Regions from separate parts of the Streptomyces sp. NPDC055189 genome, predicted to be linked through region 1. Evidence: riboswitches for the same ligand, from Rfam matches in the RefSeq annotation. Region 1 holds a riboswitch; each other region holds the start of a gene.
What was found. A riboswitch is a leader RNA that binds a small molecule or an ion and turns the genes downstream of it on or off. The one in region 1 is predicted to bind S-adenosylmethionine.
Positions count from the first base shown of each region.

Region 2: it holds a riboswitch for S-adenosylmethionine, as region 1 does, so the genes downstream of both, ACWFR3_RS27000 (aminotransferase class V-fold PLP-dependent enzyme) here and ACWFR3_RS21410 (putative leader peptide) in region 1, are expected to answer to the same signal.
Region 3: it holds a riboswitch for S-adenosylmethionine, as region 1 does, so the genes downstream of both, thrC (threonine synthase) here and ACWFR3_RS21410 (putative leader peptide) in region 1, are expected to answer to the same signal.

Region 1 is NZ_JBSGSG010000028.1:73,268-80,749, reverse strand. It holds gene ACWFR3_RS21430 (LLM class flavin-dependent oxidoreductase) at 1-429, opposite strand, end outside; gene ACWFR3_RS21425 (LLM class flavin-dependent oxidoreductase) at 916-2,043, opposite strand; gene ACWFR3_RS21420 (NtaA/DmoA family FMN-dependent monooxygenase) at 2,058-3,479, opposite strand; gene ACWFR3_RS21415 (LLM class flavin-dependent oxidoreductase) at 3,498-4,736, opposite strand; gene ACWFR3_RS21410 (putative leader peptide) at 4,832-4,951, opposite strand; SAM riboswitch class IV at 5,017-5,129, opposite strand; SAM riboswitch class IV at 5,326-5,470, shown strand; gene ACWFR3_RS21405 (glutathione S-transferase C-terminal domain-containing protein) at 5,832-6,584, shown strand; gene ACWFR3_RS21400 (M13 family metallopeptidase) at 6,678-7,482, opposite strand, start outside.
Region 2 is NZ_JBSGSG010000043.1:24,480-31,961, reverse strand. It holds gene ACWFR3_RS27010 (SLC13 family permease) at 1-682, shown strand, start outside; gene ACWFR3_RS27005 (glycerate kinase family protein) at 706-1,914, shown strand; gene ACWFR3_RS27000 (aminotransferase class V-fold PLP-dependent enzyme) at 1,866-3,239, opposite strand; SAM riboswitch class IV at 3,406-3,522, opposite strand; gene trpD (anthranilate phosphoribosyltransferase) at 3,597-4,661, opposite strand; gene qcrB (cytochrome bc1 complex cytochrome b subunit) at 4,787-6,418, opposite strand; gene qcrA (cytochrome bc1 complex Rieske iron-sulfur subunit) at 6,415-7,470, opposite strand; gene qcrC (cytochrome bc1 complex diheme cytochrome c subunit) at 7,467-7,482, opposite strand, start outside.
Region 3 is NZ_JBSGSG010000029.1:641-8,122, forward strand. It holds gene ACWFR3_RS21515 (alpha,alpha-trehalose-phosphate synthase (UDP-forming)) at 1-878, opposite strand, end outside; gene ACWFR3_RS21520 (hypothetical protein) at 983-1,255, opposite strand; gene ACWFR3_RS21525 (glucosyl-3-phosphoglycerate synthase) at 1,363-2,307, opposite strand; SAM riboswitch class I at 2,474-2,608, shown strand; gene thrC (threonine synthase) at 2,626-3,933, shown strand; gene ACWFR3_RS21535 (MoaD/ThiS family protein) at 4,036-4,311, shown strand; gene ACWFR3_RS21540 (cold-shock protein) at 4,736-4,939, shown strand; gene groL (chaperonin GroEL) at 5,275-6,900, shown strand; gene ACWFR3_RS21550 (ATP-binding protein) at 6,952-7,482, opposite strand, start outside.

The DNA.
Region 1 (7,482 bases):
GACGTAGCGCTCGTTCTTGGGCAGATGGTCGCCGTACGCCCGCTGCTCGGCCGGGTCTCCGCCGGTGACCACGTTCAGGGCGATGCGGTCGCCGAACAGGCGGCGGAAGGTGTCGGCCTGCTGGGCGATGAGCGTGGGCCGGGCCAGGCCCGCGCGGAAGGCCACGAGGAACCCGATCCGCTCGGTGACCGCGGCGAGCGCCGGGGTCAGCACCCAGGGATCCACGCAGCCGAGCCCCACGGGGGTCAGCAGCTTGGCGAATCCCGACTGCTCGGCGGCGCGGGCGACTTGGGCGAGATAGCCGAGGTCGGCGTCGCGTCGGGTGGCGGTGGCGGTACGGCCCTGGACGGCGGTGACTCCGCCGGGGTCGCGGCCGTCGCCGCCGGTGGGCAGGAACCAGTGCAGCACGGGGGCGGCAGGGGAGGACATGCTGGGGCACCTCGGAGGGGAGCGGACACGGGCGGCCCCGCCCCTCGCGCCGGGCGCGGGGGTGTGGCCGGCTGCCCTGGAGGCCAGGGATGTGTCCGGGAGGGAGAATTCAGGAGCGGCGACGGCCGCCGGTCGCCGCGAGGGCGCCGTCAGCGGCGTGTGATGTCGTCAGCGGCGTAGCGTTGCCGTCAGCGGGGCGAAGGGGTGCTCAGGCTCGGTGGAGCGCTCAGCAACAGGCCGCGCGACAACAGGAGGTGACCCGACACAGCATCCCCGAGACACGCAGAAGGTCCACGTGGCGGCGGGATACGAGGGCGGGGTTCATGCGTGCATCCTGACCGGGGCGCCGTGTCACCGACAAGCGGGTTCCGCCATGTGGACAGCATCGTCTCGTATCCCGGCAGTCGTCTCCCGTGCGACTCCCGTGTGACTCCCGCGTGACGCCTGGTGTCCGCCGGGCGTGGGGGCGCCCGGCGGACGGTCCTGTCACCTGCGCCGCCACTCCTCGGCCAGCAGCTCGTAGGAGCGCACCCGGTCGGCGTGGCCGTGGGTGATGGTGGTGATGAGCAACTCGTCGGCGCCGGTGGCTTCCTGGAGCTGTTCCAGGAGGTCCGCGACGCGCCCCGGGGAGCCGGTGAACTGGGTCTCGGTGCGGTCTTGGACCAGGGCGCGGTCCGCGTCGGTCCAGTGGTGCGCGCGTGCCTCTTCCGGCGTGGGGAACTGGATGGCGCCCTCGGCCGTGCGGATGCTGCGGACCCAGGGGCCGTAGCCCGCGGCGAGTTCGCGGGCGGTCTCGTCGTCCTCGGCGACGACGACGTCCGCCGAGACACTGACGTAGGGCTTGTCGAGTACGTCGGAGGGCTTGAACGCGGCGCGGTACCCCTCCGCGGCTTCGAGCACCGTGCCCGGACTGACGTGGTAATTCGCGGCGAAGGGCAGGCCGTTGCGCCCCGCCACGTCCGCGCTCTGCCCGCCGCTGCTGCCCAGGATCCACACCTGGATGTCGGCGCCCTCACCGGGGACGACATGCGCTTCGATGCCGTCCTCGGACCGGTAGGTACCCGCGAGGAGCGCCAGGATGTCGTCGATCTGCTCCCCGTAGTCCTGGGATGTGGCATTGGGCTGCTGGAGCAGTTTGCGCTGGAGGGCGACGCGGGGTGAGCCGAGCAGGTGCTCGTAGGAGAACCGGGGCGGGATCCGCAGCCCGTTGGGGGCGCGGCCGTCGACGACCGGCGTCGCGGAGGGCGGCGCGGCGGCCGGCGCGGCGGGCGGCTTGCCGCCGGAGCGGCCGAGCCCCAGGTCCAGGCGTCCGGGATGCAGCGCGTCGATCAGGCCGAACTCCTCGACCGTGGCGAGGGCGGTGCGGTGACCGAGCTGTACGGCACCTGCGCCGAGCCGGATCGTCGAGGTGGCGGCGGCGGTCAGGGCGAGGACGACAGCGGGCGAGGTGCCGGCCACGCCCGGATTGAGATGGTGCTCGGCGAACCAATAGCGGGAGTAACCGAATTGCTCGGTCCGCCGGGCCAGGTCGATGGAGTTGTGCAGCGCCGCACTCGCGGTGGAGCCGGAAGAGACCGGAACCAGATCGAGGACGCCGAGAGGGATGGCAGGCATGTGGGTGGTCCTCCTCAGTGGTCGGCCGACGCGGGCACGGGCGTGGGTACGAACGCGGGCTCGGGGTCACTCGCCCCGGCGTCAGGGTGAGCGAGCCCGAGGTGGTCGCGCAGGGTGGTGCCCTCGTACTCGGTGCGGAACACGCCGCGCTCCTGGAGCAGCGGGACCACGGTGTCGGCGAAGGCGTCGAGGCCGCCCGGGGTGATGTGCGGGACGAGGATGAAGCCGTCGGACGCGTCGGCCTGGACGAAGGAGTTGATCGTCTCGGCGACGGTGGCCGGGGAGCCGACGAAGGACTGGCGGTTGCCGGTCTCGATGACGAGGTCGCGGATGGACCACTTGTTCGCGGCGGCGAGCTCACGCCACTCGCGCGCGGTGGCCAGCGGGTCGCGGTACATCCGCACCTGGGCGCGCCCGCGGGCGATGGTGTGCTCGCCGACGTCCGGATCGATGTCGGGCAGCGGGCCGTCCGGGTCGTACGCGGAGAGGTCGCGGTTCCAGACGAACTCCAGGTGCTTGATCGCGGTTGCGCCGCTGACCTGCTTGCGCCGCACCTCCCGGGAGAGTTCCTCCGCCTCGGCGTCGGTGTCCCCGAGGACGAACGTCGCCGCGGGCAGGATGAGCAGCTGGTCGTGCGTGCGCCCGTGGCGGGCGAGGCGCCCCTTGACGTCCGTGTAGAACGCCTGGCCTTCCTTGAGCGTGCTGTACCTGCTGAAGATCGCGTCCGCGCCTTCGGCGGCGAACTCGCGCCCCTCCTCGGAGTCGCCGGCCTGGAAGATCACCGGTCGCCCCTGGGGGCTGCGCGGGACGTTGAACTGCCCCTGGATGTCGAAGTGCTGCCCCTGGTGGACGAAGGCTCCCGCCTTGGCGTCGTGCAGGAAGGTGCCGCTCTCCCGGTCGGCGGCGATCTCGTCGCCGCGCCAGGAGTCGAAGAGTTCGCCCGCCGTGCTGAGGAATTCCTTCGCCCTGGAGTACCGCTCCTCCTGCGGGAGGAATCCGCCGCGGCGGAAGTTCTCGCCGGTGAAGGCGTCCCAGGAGGTCACTACGTTCCAGGCGGCGCGCCCGCCGGAGAGGTGGTCGAGGCTGGCGAACTGGCGGGCCACTTCATAGGGCTCGTTGAAGGTGGAGTTGATGGTGCCCGTCAGGCCGAGGCGCTCGGTGACGGCGGCGAGCGCAGTGAGTACGGCGAAGGTGTCGGGCCGGCCGACGACGTCCAAGTCGTAGATCTGTCCGCCCTGTTCGCGCAGCCGCAGGCCCTCGGCGAGGAACAGGAAGTCGAATTTGGCGCGCTCGGCGGTGCGTGCGAAGTGCGCGAAGGAGCTGAACTCGATGTGGCTTCCGGCTTCGGGGTCGCTCCATACGGTGGTGTTGTTGACGCCGGGGAAGTGCGCCGCGAGGTGGATCTGCTTGAGCGGCTTGTCCGGTGACTTGCTCATGTCGGGATTCCTTCCGGCTCAGGCGGTGGCGGCGTAGCGGTTCGCGGGGCGAGCGAGGCCGAGGAGGCCGCGCAGGGTGTCGGCCTCGTACGCGTGCCGGAAGGCGCCGCGGCGCTGGAGTTCGGGCACCAGACCCCGGGTGATCGCCGGGAGGTCGTGCCCGACGACGGCGGGGCGCAGCCGGAATCCGGTGAGCCCCGACTCGCCCAACTCCTGCAACAGATCTGCCAGTTGCACGGGCGTGCCGGTGAAGACGCGCGCGTCGCTGGTGTACGGGTGACCGGCGAGGGCGTCCAGCCGCTCCCGGCGTGCCGCGGCGGCGGCCGGGTCGTCGTCGAGGAACACCACCAGGTCGCCGAAGAGGTGCAGGCGCTCGCCGGTGCGCCCGGCCGCGTCCTGCTCGGCGCGGACCGCGGCAACGATGGCGCGGGCGTGCCCGGCGTCGCGCGGGGTGACGTATCCGATGTCGGCGGAGCGGCCCAGGAGCCGGAACGGGGCCTCGGTCGGGGTCTCGTGGGCGAGCGCGCTGACCACGGGCAGCCCCTGCGGTGGCCGGGGCGTGATCGAGGGGCCCTTGACGCTGAAGTGCTTGGACTCGAAGTCGATGTAGTGCAGCTTGTCGCGGTCGATGAAGCGGCCGGTGGCGACGTCCCGGATCTCCGCGTCGTCCTCCCAGCTGTCCCAGAGCCGGCGCACGGCTTCCACGTAGTCGGCCGCCTCGTCGAAGAGGTCGAGGGTCAACTCCCGTACGTCCGGCCTGCCGAGGTCCTCGACGGCGTCGAGGGCGGGAAGCGTGCGGCGTCCGAAGTGCGCGGCCTCGTTGCGGCGCGCGGACACCTGGACCCGTACACCCGCGCGGCCCGTGCTCACGTAGTCCAGCGTGGCGATCGCCTTGGATATGTGGAAGGGCTCCGTGTGGGTGGTCACCACGGTCGGCACGAGGCCGATGTGGCGGGTCAGGGGGGCGACACGGGCGGCGATGAGGACGGCGTCGAGCCGTCCGCGCACCTGGTCGGTGCGTCCGTCGGGTTCGGTGAAGTGCGAGGACTGGAGCCCGAGCCCGTCCTCGATCGTCACGAAGTCAAGCAGTCCGTGTTCGGCCTCGGTGACCAGGTCGGTCCAGTATCCGGCGGTCAGCAACTCCGCGGGCCGGGCCACCGGTTCACGCCAGGCGGCCGGGTGCCAGCCCGCGCCGTCCAGCGCGACGGCGAGGTGGAGCGGGGCAGAGGGAGTAGACGAAGGTGACGAATGGGGCAAAGAAGGTGATGACGACACGAAAGGTGTGCCTTCCTGATCGACCGTACGAGATCACCGGCCCCTCGGCTCCGAGGGTGCGGCGGCGGGGTGACGGGTCAGGAACAACAGAGCGCGCCGGCGACGCGCTGCAGATCGATGTGCGGCCGGGAGTACAGATGCACCCGCGGGCTCGGCGCGATCACCTTGACACGGGGTGCGGACGACGCGGACAACATGGGCGGTGCCACTGGCACGTCCCCCACCTCCGCCCTTCCGGCCCGGCGGGCCGGGGGCCTCGCCGGTCTCGCGCTTGCGGAGCCCTGATCGGGCCCGCCTGGTCCTCACCTGGAGCACCCCGCCGCGTGGGAGGGTTGCCGGTCAGCAAGCCAGGGCTTGACGCTGACACTCGTAACCTGCTCGGGACGTTACGTGAGGCCGGAGCGGTGCGCAACGCCCGTGGATCATGGGCGTGCTCACATCTCCGTACGTGCCTCGCCGTCCGTCTCTCCCAGGCACAACCGCCGGGCCCCGCCTTCTGTTCCGCTTCCCGGCCACGAGTTCTCCCGCCTTCTTGACGGCGCCGGGCACCCGGACCCAGACTTCCCGAGACGGTCACGATTGTCAGCGCCCGCCCGGCAGGGTTCCTGCCCGAGCAGGTCATCGGCCCCGGCCCGCTGGCAGGCAACCCTTCCTCCGCGACGGGGTGCCCCGGGTGACGACCGGGTCCCGCCGCGGCGGCGGGGCAAGCGCGGCCCCGGATGCAACGGGCCTCGACGGCAGGGCTGGTGGACATGTCCAGGGCGGTCGGTGAGAGGAACAGCAGTCGGCGCCCTCTCCTGTCCACGCCCCGGCCCCGGCCCCGCGTCCTGACCAGACGTCTGCACATCGACCTGCTGCGCGTGTGCAGCGCATCGGTTCCAGCCGTCTGACGTCCACGCGGAAGACCTGACGTCCGCGTGGACGGGACGTACCACGAGACGCACACGGAGACGAAGCGTCATCGCTGCTGCCCTCTGAGGGCCTCCGAGGCCCTCTGAGGGCACGAAACACCCTCTCCCCCGCTGTGCCACCGTCGCCGAGCGCGCGGTCGGCGCCCCTTCACCTGTCTGGAGAGCCATGCCCGAGATCACGTCGCACCGTTCCCGCCGCCCGGTCCTGGAGGCTTCGCGCTCCCCGCACGGCACGTGCCCCGCCCCGATCCGCAGCCGTATCGGCGCCGACCTCGCCGGCGGCTTCTATCCGGCACCCCACCGCTATCACCTGTATCTCTCGGCCGGATGTCCCCGCTCCCTGTGCGTCTCGATCACCCTCGACCTGCTAGGACTCAGGGACTCGCTCACCACGACGCTCCTGGCACCGGACACCACGGACACCACCGCCGCGCTCGACTCCCTGCGCCGCTTCTACGAGGCCACCGAGTACCACTTCGACGGCCCGCTGACCGTTCCCGCCCTGTGCGACCGGTGGAGCGGGCACGTCGTCAGCAACCACACGCCCGACATTTTGCGCGACCTCGCCTGCCGCCTCGCCGCGCACGGCAACGGCCCGCGCCGCCTCCTGCGCCCGCCGGCCCTCGCGGCACAGATCGACACCTGGCACGATCTCGTCGCCGGCTCCCTGACCCCCGCGGCACTGGACCACCTCAACCGCCGGCTGGCCTTTGGCTCCTGCCTCGTCGGCGATGAACTCACCGCGGCGGACGTCGACTTGTGGGCGAGGCTCGTCCACCTCGCCCCCGACGAAGCCGGGGCCGTGCACGCCTACCCCCACATCCGCGCCTACGTCCGCCGCCTGCACGACCACCCGGCCTTCTACGCCAACCACCCGCGTACCGTCGATCCGGACCGGCGGTCGGACACCCCCGCCTGAAACCGCTCTCCGCGCGCAGCCGGTCTGCGGTGACCCGGGCAGGAGGGGACGGGGCACGGCCGCGGCACGAGTACCGCGGCCGTGCCCGGCGTTTCACCAGATCCGGACGCGCTCCGCACGGTCCAGCCAGAGCCCGTCGCCCTCCGCCGTCTCGAACGCCTCGTGGAACTCGTCGAGGTTGCGCACGATGTTCGCCCGGAACTCGGGCGGCGAGTGCGGGTCGATGGTGAGGTACTGCTGCTCCTGCTCCTTGCGGCGCTTGGTGCGCCAGCAGTAGGCCCAGTTCATGAACAGCCGCTGGGAGCCGGTCAGGCCGTCGCTCGTCGGCATCGGGGCGCCGTCGAGCGCGATGCGGTAGGCCGTGTGCCCGATGGTCAGACCGCCCAGGTCGCCGATGTTCTCGCCCACCGTCAGCGAGCCGTTGACGAACTCGTCGGGGAGGTTGCGCGGCGAGAAGGCGTCGTACTGCTTGACCAGCGCCTTCGACTTGGCCTCGAACGCGGTCTTGTCGTCCGCGGTCCACCAGTCGTTGAGGTTGCCCGCGCCGTCGTACTGCGCGCCCTGGTCGTCGAAGCCGTGGCCGATCTCGTGGCCGATGACCGAGCCGATGCCGCCGTAGTTCTCGGCCGGGTCGGCGTCGGGCGAGAAGAACGGCTTCTGCAGGATGCCGGCGGGGAAGCAGATCTCGTTCGTGCCCGGGTTGTAGTACGCGTTGACCGTCTGCGGCAGCATGAACCACTCGTCGCGGTCGACCGGCGCGCCGATCTTGGCCAGTTGCCGGTCGGACTCGAAGGCGTCCGCCGCGTGCGCGTTGCCGAGCAGGTCGTCGCCGGAGACCTCCAGGGCCGAGTAGTCGCGGAAGGTGTCCGGGTAGCCGATCTTGGGACGGAAGGTGGCG
Region 2 (7,482 bases), on a different contig from region 1:
CATCACCGTCGAGCAGCTCCAAGAGCACAGCGAGCAGCCGGTCACCGGAGCCTGGGAGCCCGCCGAGACCCGCTGCGCCCTGCTCCTCGCCACGGTCGTCGCGCTCTGGTGCAGCGAGCCGCTGCACCAGGTGCCGCCCGCGGTGGTCGCGTTGATCGGCGCGGTCGTCGCGTCATCCCCCGCCCTGGGCACCGTACGTCTGAAGGACGCGCTCAAGACCGTGCCGTGGGCGCTGCTGCTCTTCATGGCGGCGACGATGGCGATGGGGGTCGCGCTCGCCGATTCGGGGGCGGCGAAGTGGCTGGTGGGCGGGGTCCCCCTCGATGTGCCGCCCTGGCTCTTCCTGGCCGTCGTCGTGGCGGTCAGCACGGCCGCGCACCTGGTCCTGCAGTCCCGTTCGGCCCGCTCGTCCGTCCTGGTCCCGCTGGTCGTCGCGGCAGCCGTCGGCGCGGGCGTCAACCCGGTCGCGGCGGCCCTGGCCTCCACGGCGGCCGCCGGCTTCTGTCACACCCTGCCCGCCTCCGCGAAGCCCGTCACGCTCTTCGCCGACATCCCCGGCACCCCCACCTACACCCCGCGCGACCTGCTGCGCCTCTCCGCGGTCCTGGCACCCCTGACCGCCGCCCTCGTCCTGCTCTTCGCCGTCACGCTCTGGCCGCTGCTCGGCGTGCCCGTCCGCTAGTTCCCTCTGCCGTGGAGATCTTCATGCTGACCCGTTTCGCCATCGCCCCCAGCGGCTTCAAGGAGTCCCTGTCCGCGCAGTCCGCGGCCGAGGCCATCGCCGAAGGAGTACGCCGGGTCGTCCCGCACGCCGACACCGACCTGATCCCCCTGGTGGACGGCGGCGAGGGCACCGCCCGCGCCCTGGCCACCACCGGCGGCGGCCGCCTGGTCGCGCTGCCGGCCACCGGTCCCGTCGGCCAGCGGATCGGCACGCACTTCGCGCTGCTCCCGGACGGCACTGCGATCGTCGAGATGGCCGCGGTCGCCGGGCTCTCGCTGGTCCCGCGCGACCTTCGCGACCCCGGTGCCACCACGACGTACGGCGTCGGCGAGCTGATCGGCGCCGCACTGGACGCGGGGGCCCGCCGCATCCTGGTGGGCTGCGGCGACTCCGGCACCTCGGACGGCGGCGCGGGGGCGCTCCAGGCGCTCGGCGCCCGGCTCCTGGACGCGGACGGCTGGGAACTGCCGCGCGGCGGCCGGGAGCTGACCCGCCTGAGCCGCATCGACCCCTCGGGGCTCGACCCCCGTCTGCGAGGCGCCGAGATCCGCGTCGCCTGCAACCCCTTCAACGTCCTGACCGGCGAACGCGGCGTCGCGCGCGTCTTCGGCCCGCAGAAGGGCGCGACTCCGGCGCAGGTCGAACAGCTCGCGTCGGCCCTCGACCGCTGGGCGCACATCCTGACCCGTGACCTGCACGCCGCGACGGACCTCGCCCTCGGCCCCGGAACGGGCGCCTCCGGCGGCCTGGGAGCCGGTCTCGCGGCGCTCGGCGCCCAGCTGCTCCCCCGCTTCGACGTCCTGCTCGACCACCTGGACCTGGACGCACGCCTGGCCCGCGCGGACCTCGTGGTCACCGCGGAGGGCGCCCTCGACCACCAGACGCCGCGCGGCAAGGTCCCCGCCGAAGTGGCACGGCGCGCCAAGCGGTTCGGCCGCCCCGTCCTGGTCCTCGCGGGCACGATCGGCCAGGGCGCACATCACGTACGGGCGGTGGGCGTGGACGCCTACAGCTCGATCCTGCCCGCGCCGGTCTCGCTGACCGAGGCGCTCGGGCGTGGCGGAGAGTTCCTCACCGACGCGACCGAGCGGGCCCTGCGGATGATCGTCCTGGGATCACGCCTGAAGAGGCGGCCCGGGGCTCAGGCGGCGCTGGTGTCCGGCACGCAACGCCCGTCCTCGGTGCGGTAGTTCCAGCGGGCGCCGTCCGCCACGAGCTCCTTGACGGCGCGCACGAAGCGCTCCACGTGCTCGTCCGGGGTGCCGGCGCCGAAGCTGACGCGGATCGCGTTCAGGGACTTCTCGCCGGGCGCGGCCTCGGGGGCACCGCACTCGCCCTGGGTCTGCGGGTCGCTGCCGAGCAGGGTGCGCACCAGCGGGTGGGCGCAGAACAGGCCGTCGCGTACGCCGATGCCGTACTCGGCGGAGAGCGCGGCGGCGAAGTGCGAGCTGTTCCAGCCCTCCACGACGAAGGAGATGACGCCGACGCGCGGCGCGTCGTCGCCGAAGAGCGAGAGCACCTTCACGGCAGGCACCTCGGCGAGGCCCTCGCGGACCTTCGCGATGAGCTGGTTCTCGCGGGCGACGAGCTCGTCGAAGCCCGCCTCGGTCAGCGCCTTGCAGGCGGAGGCGATCGAGTACACGCCGATGACGTTCGGCGAACCGGCCTCGTGCCGCGCGGCGGTGTCGTGCCACTCGACGTCCACGCCGCCGTCCGTGCGCCGCGCGACCTTGCGCGACGCGCCGCCGCCCGCGAGGTACGGCTCGGCCGCCTGCAGCCAGTCGGAGCGGCCCGCGAGGACGCCGGAGCCGAAGGGCGCGTACAGCTTGTGGCCGGAGAAGGCGACCCAGTCGACGTCGAGCTCGCTGATGGAGACGGGGTGGTGGGGGGCGAGCTGCGCGGCGTCCAGGACGATGCGGGCGCCGTGGGCGTGGGCGGCGGCGGACAGCTCCTTGACCGGCCACAGCTCACCGGTGACGTTCGACGCGCCGGTCACGCAGACCAGGGCGGGCCCGTAGGGGTCGCGGTCGGCGAGGGCGCGCTCCAGGGTCTCGACGGCCTGCTCGGCGGTGCGCGGGGCGTTCAGGTACGTCACGCGGGCGTCGCGCCACGGCAGCAGCGAGGCGTGGTGCTCGGTCTCGAAGACGAAGACCTGGCAGTCGGCAGGCAGGGCGGCGGCCAGGAGGTTCAGCGAGTCCGTGGTCGAGCGGGTGAAGACGACCTGGTCGCCCTCGCGGCAGCCGAGGAACTCGGCGACGGTGACGCGGCTGTTCTCGAAGAGGTCGGTGGAGAGCTGCGAGAGGTACCCGGCACCCCGGTGCACGCTGCCGTAGTAGGGCGCGTACGCGGCCACGTCGTCCCACACCCGCTGCAGCGCGGGGGCGCTCGCCGCGTAGTCGAGCGCCGCGTAGGTCACTTCGCCGCCGGTGACGAGCGGCACGGTGACGTCACGGCCGAGGACGGGCAGCGGGGCGGCACAGACGGTCTGATCGGCGACAGCGGTGGTGGCAGACATGGCGAACTCCCGTGGGAAGGCAGGCGAGTTCACTGCAGGGACGCACAGAGGGCGCTGCAGTGACGAAGAGAAAAGGGGGTGCGGAAGAGGGGCCGGAAAGCCCTATCGCATTCGCTTGCTCACGAGACTGCTCCCTTGAGGACCAGGACCCCAGGGTGTTCGCAGGGGTCCGCGCTTGCCATACGCCTTGCTGCGTACGGCCTGGTCTTCACCCGGGGCACCCCGCCACGGACGGAGGGTTGCCGGACAGCGAGCCGGGGCTTAATCGCTGTCACTCATGACCTGTGCAGCATCTTGCCACACCATCTTCCCGGTGCACACCGCAGTCCGGCATCCGGACTGCGGTGTGCGCCACACTCACCTGTTGCTGGCCGCCACCCACCGCTCCAGGGCCTTCTTCGCGGCCCCGGAGTCGATCGACTCGGCCGCCTTCGCGATACCGGCGCCGATCTGCTCCACCAGGGTGCCGTCGCCCGGCGTACGGGCCACCAGGGCCGCCGCCGTGTTCAGGAGCACGGCGTCCCGCACGGGACCGCTCTCGCCGTCCAGGAGGCGCAGGGCCACCTCGGCGTTGTACGAGGCGTCGGCGCCCCGCAGGGCCTCCACGGGGACGAGGTCGATGCCGACGTCCCGCGGGTCGAAGGCCTCCTCGCGCACGGCGCCGTCCCGTACGACCCAGACCCGCGAGGTCGCCGTGGTCGTCAGCTCGTCGAGCCCGTCGTCGCCGCGGAAGACCAGCGAGGAGTGCCCGCGCTCGGCGAAGACCCCGGCCACGATCGGCGCCATCCGCGCGTCGGCGACCCCGACCGCCTGGGCCCGCACCTTGGCCGGGTTGGTGAGCGGGCCCAGGGCGTTGAAGACGGTCCTGATGCCCAACTGGCTGCGCGCCGCGCCGGCGTACCGCAGTGCCGGGTGGAACTTCACGGCGAAGCAGAAGGTGATCCCGGCTTCCTCGACCACCTCGACGACCCGCTTCAGCGGCAGCTCCAGGTTCACCCCGAGCTTCTCCAGGACGTCGGAGGCGCCCGAGGCACTGGAGGCGGCGCGGTTGCCGTGCTTGACGACCTTCGCGCCCGCGCCTGCGGCCACGATCGCGGACATCGTGGAGATGTTGACGGTCTTGGCGCCGTCACCGCCGGTGCCGACGATGTCGACGGTCTGCCCCGGCACCTCGATCACATTGGCGTGCTCGTACATCGTGTGCACGAGGCCGGAGATCTCCTCCACGGTCTCACCCTTGGCCCGAAGCGCGACCATGAAGCCCGCGATCTGCGCGTCGGTCGCCTCGCCCCGCATGATGCGGTCCATGGCCCAGGCGGTGTCCGCGGCGCTCTGGTCGCGGCCCTCGAGCAGACCGTTCAGTACACCGGGCCAGGAACGGGCCGCCGCGGTGTTGCCTCCTGCGGGGGTCACAGCGCTCATCTGCCGCTCCTGGGTTCGTGTCAGACGTAGGACAGGAACACCTTATCCAGCCCGCAGGACGGCAAAGAGCCCCGTCCATGCACTGGATGCATGGGACGGGGCTCTCGCCGTGGCGACTCAGTCGATCAGTGGTGGCCGTGGCCGCTGGTGATCTCCTTGTACTCCTCGGTGGTGGGCTTGGGGATCTGGTTGTCCTCCCCGTAGTAGCCCTTGGAGAGCTTGGCCCTGAGCTTCTGCGAACCGGACACCTTGCGCTCGACGCCGTTCTCGTCGACCGCGGGGCCGATCTCGACCGGCGCGTACTGCTCGTGCGCGGTGAGCGTGTGCAGCTGCTCCTGGCCCAGCGGCTCGTGGACCTCGATGAACTCACCGTGCGGCAGGCGCTTGATGATGCCCGACTCGCGGCCGTGCAGGACCTTGTCCTTGTCGCGCCGCTGCAGACCCAGGCAGATCCGCTTGGTGATGATGAAGGCGAGGACCGGTGCCACGAAGAAGGCGATGCGCACGAACCAGGTGATCGCGTTGATCGACAGGTGGAAGTGCGTGGCCCAGAGGTCGTTTCCACCACCGATCAGCAGCACCATGTACCAGGTGATCCACGCGACGCCGAAGCCCGTACGGGTCGGGACGTTGCGCGGGCGGTCCAGGATGTGGTGCTCGCGCTTGTCGCCGGTGACCCAGGACTCGATGAACGGATAGACCGCGATCGCGACCAGGACCAGCGGGAAGATGATCAGCGGGATGAACACACCCAGGACGAGCGTGTGACCCCAGAGGTTGATCTCCCAGCCCGGCATGACACGGATCAGGCCTTCGGAGAAGCCCATGTACCAGTCCGGCTGGGCTCCTGTGGAGACCTGGTCCGGACGGTATGGACCGATCGCCCAGATCGGGTTGATCGTGGCGATCGCCGATACGGCCGCGATGACACCGAAGACCAGGAAGAAGAAGCCTCCGGCCTTCGCCATGTACACGGGAAGCAGCGGCATGCCGACGACGTTGTTGTTCGTCTTGCCGGGGCCCGCGAACTGGGTGTGCTTGTGGTAGAAGACCAGGATCAGGTGCGCCACCACGAGGCCGAGCATGATGCCCGGCAGCAGCAGGATGTGCACCGAGTAGAACCGGGCCACGAAGTCGCCGCCGGGGAACTCCCCGCCGAACAGGAACATCGACAGGTACGTGCCCACGATCGGCACGGACAGGATCGCGCCCTGCATGAAGCGCACACCGGTACCTGAGAGCAGGTCGTCCGGGAGCGAGTAACCGGTGAAGCCGGTGAACATGCCCAGGACGAACAGCAGGAAGCCGAAGACCCAGTTGACCTCGCGCGGCTTGCGGAAGGCACCCGTGAAGAAGACGCGCATCATGTGCACGAACATCGCCGCGAGGAAGATCAGCGCCGCCCAGTGGTGGATCTGCCGGATCAGCAGACCACCGCGCACATCGAAGCTGATGTGCATGGTCGAGTTGAACGCCTCGGACATCAGCTGGCCCTGCAGCGGGATGTAGCTGCCGTGGTACTCCACCTCGTTCATCGACGGGTGGAAGAACAGGGTCAGGTACACACCCGTGAGGATGATGATGATGAAGCTGTAGAGGCAGATCTCACCGAGCATGAAGGACCAGTGGTCCGGGAAGATCTTGCGCATGTTGGCCTTGGCCAGGGAGTAGATCCCCAGGCGGCCGTCGGCCCAGTCGGCCACCCGCTCACCGGCGGGCGCCTCCTTCTTACGGTTTTCGTTCGCCGAAGTGCTCATCCGCGCTCCCAGAATGCAGGACCGACAGGCTCGGCGAAGTCGCCGAGCGCCTCGAGGTAGCCCTCTTCGTTCACGGCGATGCGCAGCTGCGGCAGCGCGTGACCGGCCGGGCCGAAGATCACTCGGGCACCGTCGGAGAGGTCGAAGGTGGACTGGTGGCACGGGCAGAGGACGTGGTGCGTCTGCTGCTCGTACAGGGAGATCGGGCAGCCGACGTGGGTGCAGATCTTCGAGTAGGCGACGACACCGTCGTGCGACCACTCGAGTTCCTGCTTGTCCTTGATGTCGTCCGGCTGGATACGGACGATCATCAGGGCCGCCTTGGCGATCTCCTTCTGGAAGTCGTGATCGTGCTCCTCCAGGCCCTCGGGCTTGGCGAAGGTCAGCGAACCGACCGCGATGTCCGACGGACGCAGCGGCTCGTTCGTGTTCATGTTCACGAGCAGCTTGCCCTTGGACCACAGCGTGTGCCGCAGCTTGTCCTCGGGCAGCGGACCGAGGTCACGCAGCAGGACGACACCGGAGAGCGGCACCATGGCGAGCGCGCCGAACATCGTGTTGCGGATCAGCTTGCGCCGGCCGAACTGCGACTCCGCGGCACCGGCCTTGAAGTCGGCCATGACCTTGGCCTTGACCTCGGGCTCGGCCTCGATGGGGTGTCGCTCGTCGGCGACCTCCACGTCGGACATCAGGGTGCGGGCCCAGTGGACCGCGCCCGCGCCGATGCAGAAGAGCGCCACGCCCAGGGTCATGCCCAGGGAGAAGTTCAGCGCACTGATGTGGCCGATCGGGAAGATGTAGACGTGCTTGTCGACCGGGAAGGCCACGTACGAGGCGATGAAGCCGATCGTGGCCAGCATCGACAGCGTGAACAGGAAGGCGACCGCACGCTCGGACCGCTTGGCGGCCCGCTCGTCGATGTCCTGGACACGATGCTCGTGGGGCGGAAGGCCCGGGTCGGCGAACGGGTTCTCGTCCGCTACGGCCACCGAGCCGTGCTCGGTCTCCTGCACGCTGGGCAGGTTCTCTTCTGGATTCTCTTTGCTACTCATGACTTCTTGGCC
Region 3 (7,482 bases), on a different contig from region 1:
GCCTGCAATCCCCGCACGATGTTCTTGGAGAGTTCGGTTCGGTCGACACGGACCACTACCTTCCGGTCACCGGAGCCCCCGATCTGCCCCCGCAGCGCGGCAAGCCGCTCCTCCACGTCATCCCGCCGCGACCGCTCCCGCAGGAAATCCGCGTCGGCCCCGAGCCCGTGCACCCCGATCCGCGTACCCGACGTACCGCCGAGGACGGCTACGCAGCAGTCGCTGAACGCGTCCGCCCACCGCCCCGTCAGGAACGCCGCCCGGTCGGCGCCGAGGATGCCGCGCAGGAGTTGCTCCGCGACGTCGTCCGGGAGCATCCGGAAGTAGTCCACCGGCGCCCACGGCGTGTGCGAGAAGTGGCCGATGCGCAGGTCGGGGCGCAGCTCGCGCAGCATCCCCGGCACCAGGGCCAGGTGGTAGTCCTGGACGAGGACCGCCGCGCCGCCGGCCGCGCTCTCGGCGAGCGCCTCGGCGAAGGCCCGGTTGTACGTCTCGTACGACGCCCACTGCGCACGGAACTCCGGGCCGAAGGCCGGTTCGAGCGGGGTTTGGTACAGCATGTGGTGGACGAACCAGAGGACCGAGTTCGCGATCCCGTTGTACGCGTCGGCGTGGACCCCCTCGTGCGAACCCGCGTCGATGTCCAGCATCCGTACGCCGGGCTCGCCGACCCCGCGTCGTACCGCCTCCCGGTCGCCGTCGCCCAGCGCCGCGCAGACCCACAGGGCGGCCTCGGAGTCGCCGATCGCGCTGAGCCCGGAGACGAGTCCGCCGCCGCCCCGCTTGGCCGTCAGCTCCCCGCTCTCCTCCAGGGAGTACGTGACGGGGCCGCGGTTGGACGCGACGAGGACCTGGGCGGCGGCGTGCTCGGAGACCATGTGCCGAAACCTAGCCCTTCCGGGAAGGGCTCAAACGTACGGCCGGACCGTGACGGACCCGGCCGTATACGTTCGGGGACAGGGGGCCTGTGGGGACAGGGGACCTAGTCCCGTCTGCTCCGTGCCGCGGCCACCGCGAGCGCGCCCAGCACGCACAGGGAGATCGCGAGGCCCGCGTACAGCATCGTGTCCGAGTCGCTGCCGCTCTTGGCCAGCTCACCGCGGACGCTCTGCTGCTCGTCCGCGGGGCCGAGCTCGGCGCGGTCGATGGTTCTGACGTTCCCGTACGACGGCGACGCCTCGTGCCGCGCCTCCGCGCCGACCGCAGGCACGGCTGCGGCACCGAGCATCGCCGCCATGAGGCCAGCCGTGGCCATGGTCATGCCACCGTTACGTCGCGTACGTCGCGCGCTTCCCACTGCATGTCTCTGCCACATTTGCCACATAAGTGGGGAATGTAGACAAAATGCCCGGCCTTGAGTGGTTACGCCACGCGGCGGGCCGTGTACTCCGCGATGCCGGACATCGGCGGACGCTCCTCCGTGTCGACCGGATGGGTCCGCGGCTCGAACCCCTGCTCGCCCCGTTCGAACTGTATGAGCTCGGGGCGTACGAGGTGGCCGCGCGCGAGGCGCAGCTGTGCCGTCCGGTAGATCGCCGCGGCCATCCTGCCGAGCGCCTGCCCGTCCTGGTGCCGGTGCTTGCGCACCCCGACGTCGACCTGCGCGAGCGCGTCCAGGCCCACGGTGTGCAGCGCGTCCACCAGCAGACCCAGCTCCACCCCGTAGCCGACGGGGAACGGGAGGCGCTCCAGGAGTGATCTGCGCGCCGCGTACTCGCCGCCCAACGGCTGTACGAACCCCGCGAGTTGGGGCCAGTGCATGTTGAGCAGCGGGCGCGCCATCAGCTCGGTGACCCGGCCGCCCTGATCGTCGGTTCCGGCCAGCGGACGGTCGTACATCGCCTTCACGAAGTCCACGTCGGGCTCCGTCAGGAGCGGGCCGACGATCCCCGTCACGAAGTCCGCCGAGAACTCCCTCAGGTCCGCGTCGACGAACGCGACGATGTCGCCGCCGGTCACCAGGAGCGAGCGCCACAGGACCTCGCCCTTGCCGGGCACGGCCGGGATGCGCGGCAGGATCTCGTCCCGGTGCACGACCCGCGCGCCCGCCGCCCGGGCGACCTCCGCCGTGCGGTCCGCGGAGCCGGAGTCGATCACCACGAGCTCGTCGACGAGAGCGGTCTCCTCGACCAGCTCGCGGCGGATCTCGGCGACGATCTCGCCGACCGTCTCCTCCTCGTCGAGCGCGGGCAGGACGACACTCACCGAGGCTCCCGACGCCCGTTTGGCGGCGACGAGCGCGCTGAGCGGACGGTCGGCAACCGACCAGGAACGCCTGGTCAGCCAGCGCTCGGCCTCTTCCAGCACGGGGGGCTCCTCCTGTGTGTGGCCTACATGTGATCCATCTCGCGGTGCGGACGACTATCTCAAGGGTCCAGGCCGTCGGTTACAGTCTTGAACAACGCCGATGACCATCGCATGCCGGGGTCATCGCGCAATAAACGCCCCGGGCCCCTGAAGCCCGGCGCCATACCGCTCATCCAGAGGGGCAGAGGGATACGGCCCGTTGAAGCCCCGGCAACCATCCCGCCGACCGCGCACGCGAGGTCTCGGTGGGGAAGGTGCCAATTCCGTCTCGCGGTGAGATTCGCCGCGGGGAAGATGAGGAGAAAGGGCCTCGCCTCCATGGCTGCGCAGACTGTCGCAACGAACGACACCACCCCTTCGACCACGGGTTCCGTGGATCTCGGTCCCGCTTCGGGCCTTTCCTGCCGCGAGTGCGGTGAGCTCTACGCCCTCGGCCCGATCTTCGCCTGCCAGGCCTGTTTCGGCCCGCTCGAAGTCGCGTACGACCTGCCGACGGGTGACCCCGAGGCACTCCGCAAGCAGATCGAGTCCGGCCCGGACAACATCTGGCGCTACGCCCCTCTCCTGCCCGTCCCGGCGGACGTCGCCGAGAAGCCCAACATCAACCCTGGTTGGACCAAGCTCGTCAAGGCCGACAACCTCGCCCGCGAGCTCGGCGTCGAGCAGGGCAAGCTGTTCGTCAAGGACGACTCGGGCAACCCGACGCACTCCTTCAAGGACCGCGTCGTGGCGCAGGCCATCGAGGCCGCCCGCGCCTTTGGCTTCACCACGCTCTCCTGCTCCTCCACCGGCAACCTCGCGGGCGCCGTCGGTGCCGCCGCGGCCCGCGCCGGCTTCCGCTCCTGCGTGTTCATCCCGCACGACCTGGAGCAGGGCAAGGTCGTCATGGCTGCGGTGTACGGCGGCGAGCTCGTCGGCATCGAGGGCAACTACGACGACGTGAACCGCTTCTGCTCCGAGCTCATCGGCGACCCGCTGGGCGAGGGCTGGGGCTTCGTGAACGTGAACCTGCGGCCGTACTACGGAGAGGGTTCCAAGACCCTGGCGTACGAGATCTGCGAGCAGCTCGGCTGGCAGCTGCCGGACCAGCTGGTCATCCCGATCGCCTCGGGCTCGCAGCTCACGAAGATCGACAAGGGTCTCAAGGAGCTCATCAAGCTGGGGCTCGTGGAGGACAAGCCGTACAAGATCTTCGGTGCGCAGGCCGAGGGCTGTTCGCCGGTGTCCACCGCCTTCAAGGCCGGGCACGACGTCGTCCGCCCGCAGAAGCCGAACACCATCGCCAAGTCGCTTGCCATCGGCAACCCCGCCGACGGGCCGTACGTGCTCGACATCGCGCGTCGTACCGGTGGGGCCGTCGAGGACGTGAACGACGAGCAGGTCGTCGACGCGATCAAGCTGCTTGCCCGGACCGAGGGGATCTTCGCGGAGACCGCGGGCGGGGTGACCGTGGGCGTCACCAAGAAGCTGATCGACGCGGGGCTCATCGATCCCACCCTGACCACGGTGGTGCTGAACACGGGTGACGGGCTCAAGACTCTTGACGCTGTTGCCGAGACGTCTCAGGCGACCGCCACGATCAAGCCCAGCCTTGACGCGTTTCGCGCCGCGGGTCTTGCCGGTTAATCGCCGCAGGGCCTGAGCCTTCTTTCCGTCTGCGGACCGTCGTGGCTGGTCGCGCAGTTCCCCGCGCCCCTGAAGGGGCCCCACGCACCCCGAGGTGAATCCATGAGCGTGAACGTTCGTATCCCCACCATTCTTCGCACCTACACCGGCGGTCAGTCCGAGGTCGCCGCCGAGGGGGCGAACCTCTCCGAGGTCATCGCCGACCTGGAGAAGAACCACGCCGGCATCGCGGCGCGCGTCCTGGACGACCAGGGCAAGCTGCGGCGCTTCGTGAACGTCTACGTGAACGACGACGACGTCCGCTTCGAGCAGGGTCTGGAGACCGCTACGCCGGACGGCGCGGGCATCTCGATCATTCCTGCCGTCGCCGGTGGTTGATCCTTTAAGGAAATACCCTGCGTAATCGGAAATGCCCCCTCTGCGAGAGAAGCGGAGGGGGCAATTCTATGTGGTTGAGCGCGGTACAGTTGGGAAGCGAGCTTCCCCGTTTGTGCCGAGCGCATATACGAAGTCGCCCTGAGGGCGACAAGAAGTAGCCAAAGTGCACTGCCCATTTGCCCCTCTCGTGGCATTTGTCTGGCCCGACTTGCCCTGAACTCCGGTAAATCCTCCGCATATTTCCGATCACGCGTGCCCAGAATTCTCGTCTGATTGACCTGTTGCAGAGGGCAGTTGGACAGATACATTCAGCCGCGGTCGACGCGTTCCGGCGCACGCCTCCACAACCCATTGGGGGGGTGAGGTCTGACCCGGGTCCGCGAAGTGCGGGTCCGTGCAAGGGCCAGTAATAGGGGAGTTAGGCATGGCTCAGGGCACCGTCAAGTGGTTCAACGCGGAGAAGGGGTACGGCTTCATCGCGGTCGACGGTGGTGCGGATGTTTTCGTCCACTACAGCGCGATTCAGATGGACGGCTACCGCACCCTTGAAGAAGGTCAGCGAGTTGAGTTCGAGATCTCGCAGGGCCAGAAGGGTCCGCAGGCGGACATGGTCAAGCTCGCCGTCTGATCTCGGCGCGATCGGCCAGCGACTTAGCGAGTGACGAAGGGCCCGTATCCCGACAGGGGTACGGGCCCCTCGTGCGTCCTGTGTTCGCCGCGCCCCGCGCCCCTGGACGCGCGCCCCCTCGTGCGTCCGGGATCCATGAGAGGCGCTTGCACTCGTAGGGGTCGAGTGCTAATCATTGGGCTTAGCACTCTCCGAGTGAGAGTGACAGAACTTGGATCGGGTCGGTGAGGCCCGCAGGCCGGGTGGGGCAAGGAACCACAAGGCTTGCAGGCCGTCCGTCGCGGGCACCGATGCGATCCGGAGCATGCCACCCCTGTCCGGGAGGACCACTTCACATGGCCAAGATCATCGCGTTCGACGAGGAGGCACGGCGCGGCCTCGAGCGCGGCATGAACCAGCTCGCCGACGCCGTCAAGGTGACCCTGGGCCCCAAGGGTCGCAACGTCGTCCTCGAGAAGAAGTGGGGTGCCCCCACGATCACCAACGATGGTGTTTCCATCGCCAAGGAGATCGAGCTCGAGGACCCGTACGAGAAGATCGGCGCCGAGCTGGTCAAGGAGGTCGCGAAGAAGACGGACGACGTCGCCGGTGACGGCACGACGACCGCGACCGTCCTGGCGCAGGCGCTGGTCCGCGAGGGCCTGCGCAACGTAGCCGCCGGTGCCAACCCGATGGCCCTCAAGCGCGGCATCGAGAAGGCCGTCGAGGCCGTCTCGGGCGCCCTGCTCGAGCAGGCCAAGGACGTGGAGACCAAGGAGCAGATCGCTTCGACCGCCTCCATCTCCGCCGCCGACACCCAGATCGGCGAGCTCATCGCCGAGGCGATGGACAAGGTCGGCAAGGAAGGCGTCATCACCGTCGAGGAGTCGCAGACCTTCGGGCTCGAGCTTGAGCTCACCGAGGGCATGCGCTTCGACAAGGGCTACATCTCGGCGTACTTCGCCACGGACATGGAGCGTATGGAGGCGTCGCTCGACGACCCGTACATCCTGATCGTGAACTCGAAGATCGCGAACGTGAAGGACCTCCTTCCGCTCCTCGAGAAGGTCATGCAGTCCGGCAAGCCGCTGCTGATCATCGCCGAGGACGTCGAGGGCGAGGCCCTGTCGACCCTGGTCGTCAACAAGATCCGTGGCACCTTCAAGTCCGTCGCCGTCAAGGCGCCCGGCTTCGGTGACCGCCGCAAGGCCATGCTCGGCGACATCGCCATCCTCACCGGTGGCACCGTCATCTCCGAGGAGGTCGGCCTCAAGCTGGAGAACGCCGGTCTCGACCTGCTCGGCCGTGCCCGCAAGGTCGTCATCACCAAGGACGAGACCACGATCGTCGACGGCTCCGGTGAGAGCGACCAGGTCCAGGGTCGCGTCAACCAGATCCGCGCCGAGATCGAGAACTCGGACAGCGACTACGACCGCGAGAAGCTGCAGGAGCGCCTGGCGAAGCTCGCCGGCGGTGTTGCGGTCATCAAGGCCGGTGCCGCGACCGAGGTCGAGCTCAAGGAGCGCAAGCACCGCATCGAGGACGCCGTTCGCAACGCGAAGGCGGCCGTCGAAGAGGGCATCGTCGCCGGTGGTGGCGTGGCGCTGCTGCAGGCCGCCGCCGTCTTCGAGAAGCTGGAGCTCGAGGGTGACGAGGCGACCGGCGCCAACGCCGTGAAGCTCGCCCTGGAGGCCCCGCTCAAGCAGATCGCCGTCAACGGCGGCCTTGAGGGCGGCGTCGTCGTCGAGAAGGTCCGCAACCTCACCGTCGGCCACGGCCTCAACGCCGCGACCGGTGAGTACGTCGACATGATCGCCGAGGGCATCCTCGACCCGGCGAAGGTCACGCGCTCTGCCCTGCAGAACGCCGCGTCCATCGCCGCGCTGTTCCTCACCACCGAGGCCGTCATCGCCGACAAGCCGGAGAAGGCGGGCGCTGCCCCGGCCGGCGGCGGCATGCCGGGCGGTGACATGGACTTCTGATCGACCTCTGGTCGATCGACGTCCCGTACGTACCGAGGGCGGCACTCCTTCTCACGAAGGGGTGCCGCCCTCGGGCGTTGCCAGGGCGTAGGCGATGCCGTCGTCGAGGTCGGCCTCCAGGCCCATGCGGAACGCGGCTTCGTACGCCGGGTCGCCGATGGCCTCGCGGCTCCGGTGCTCGCTGGCCCGGCGGGCGGCCACGAGGTCCACATTTCCCATCCGCGCGCCACCGACGGAGCGCCACAGGACATCGGAAATACCGAGTAGCCGCGCGGCCTGCTCGGGATCGTCCATGGCCGAGGTCAGCGTGTCGACGCTCAGGGCGGCACCGAGGAGGTCGTGGAGCCGCCATTTGATCGCCAGGCCGTCGCGGGCGTGCCGCACCGCCGAGGCCGCGTCGCCGTTGCCGAGGGCGGCTCCGGCGAGCAGGTAGAAGGCGAAACTGCGCATCCACTGCTCGCCGTGCCGCTCGCACTCCACGCGCAGGGTGTCGGCGGTCACGGCGACTTGGTCGAACTCGCCCAGACGGAGATGGGCGAACGGAACGGTGGCAAGCAAAAGGAGTTTGACGGCGGGGGAACC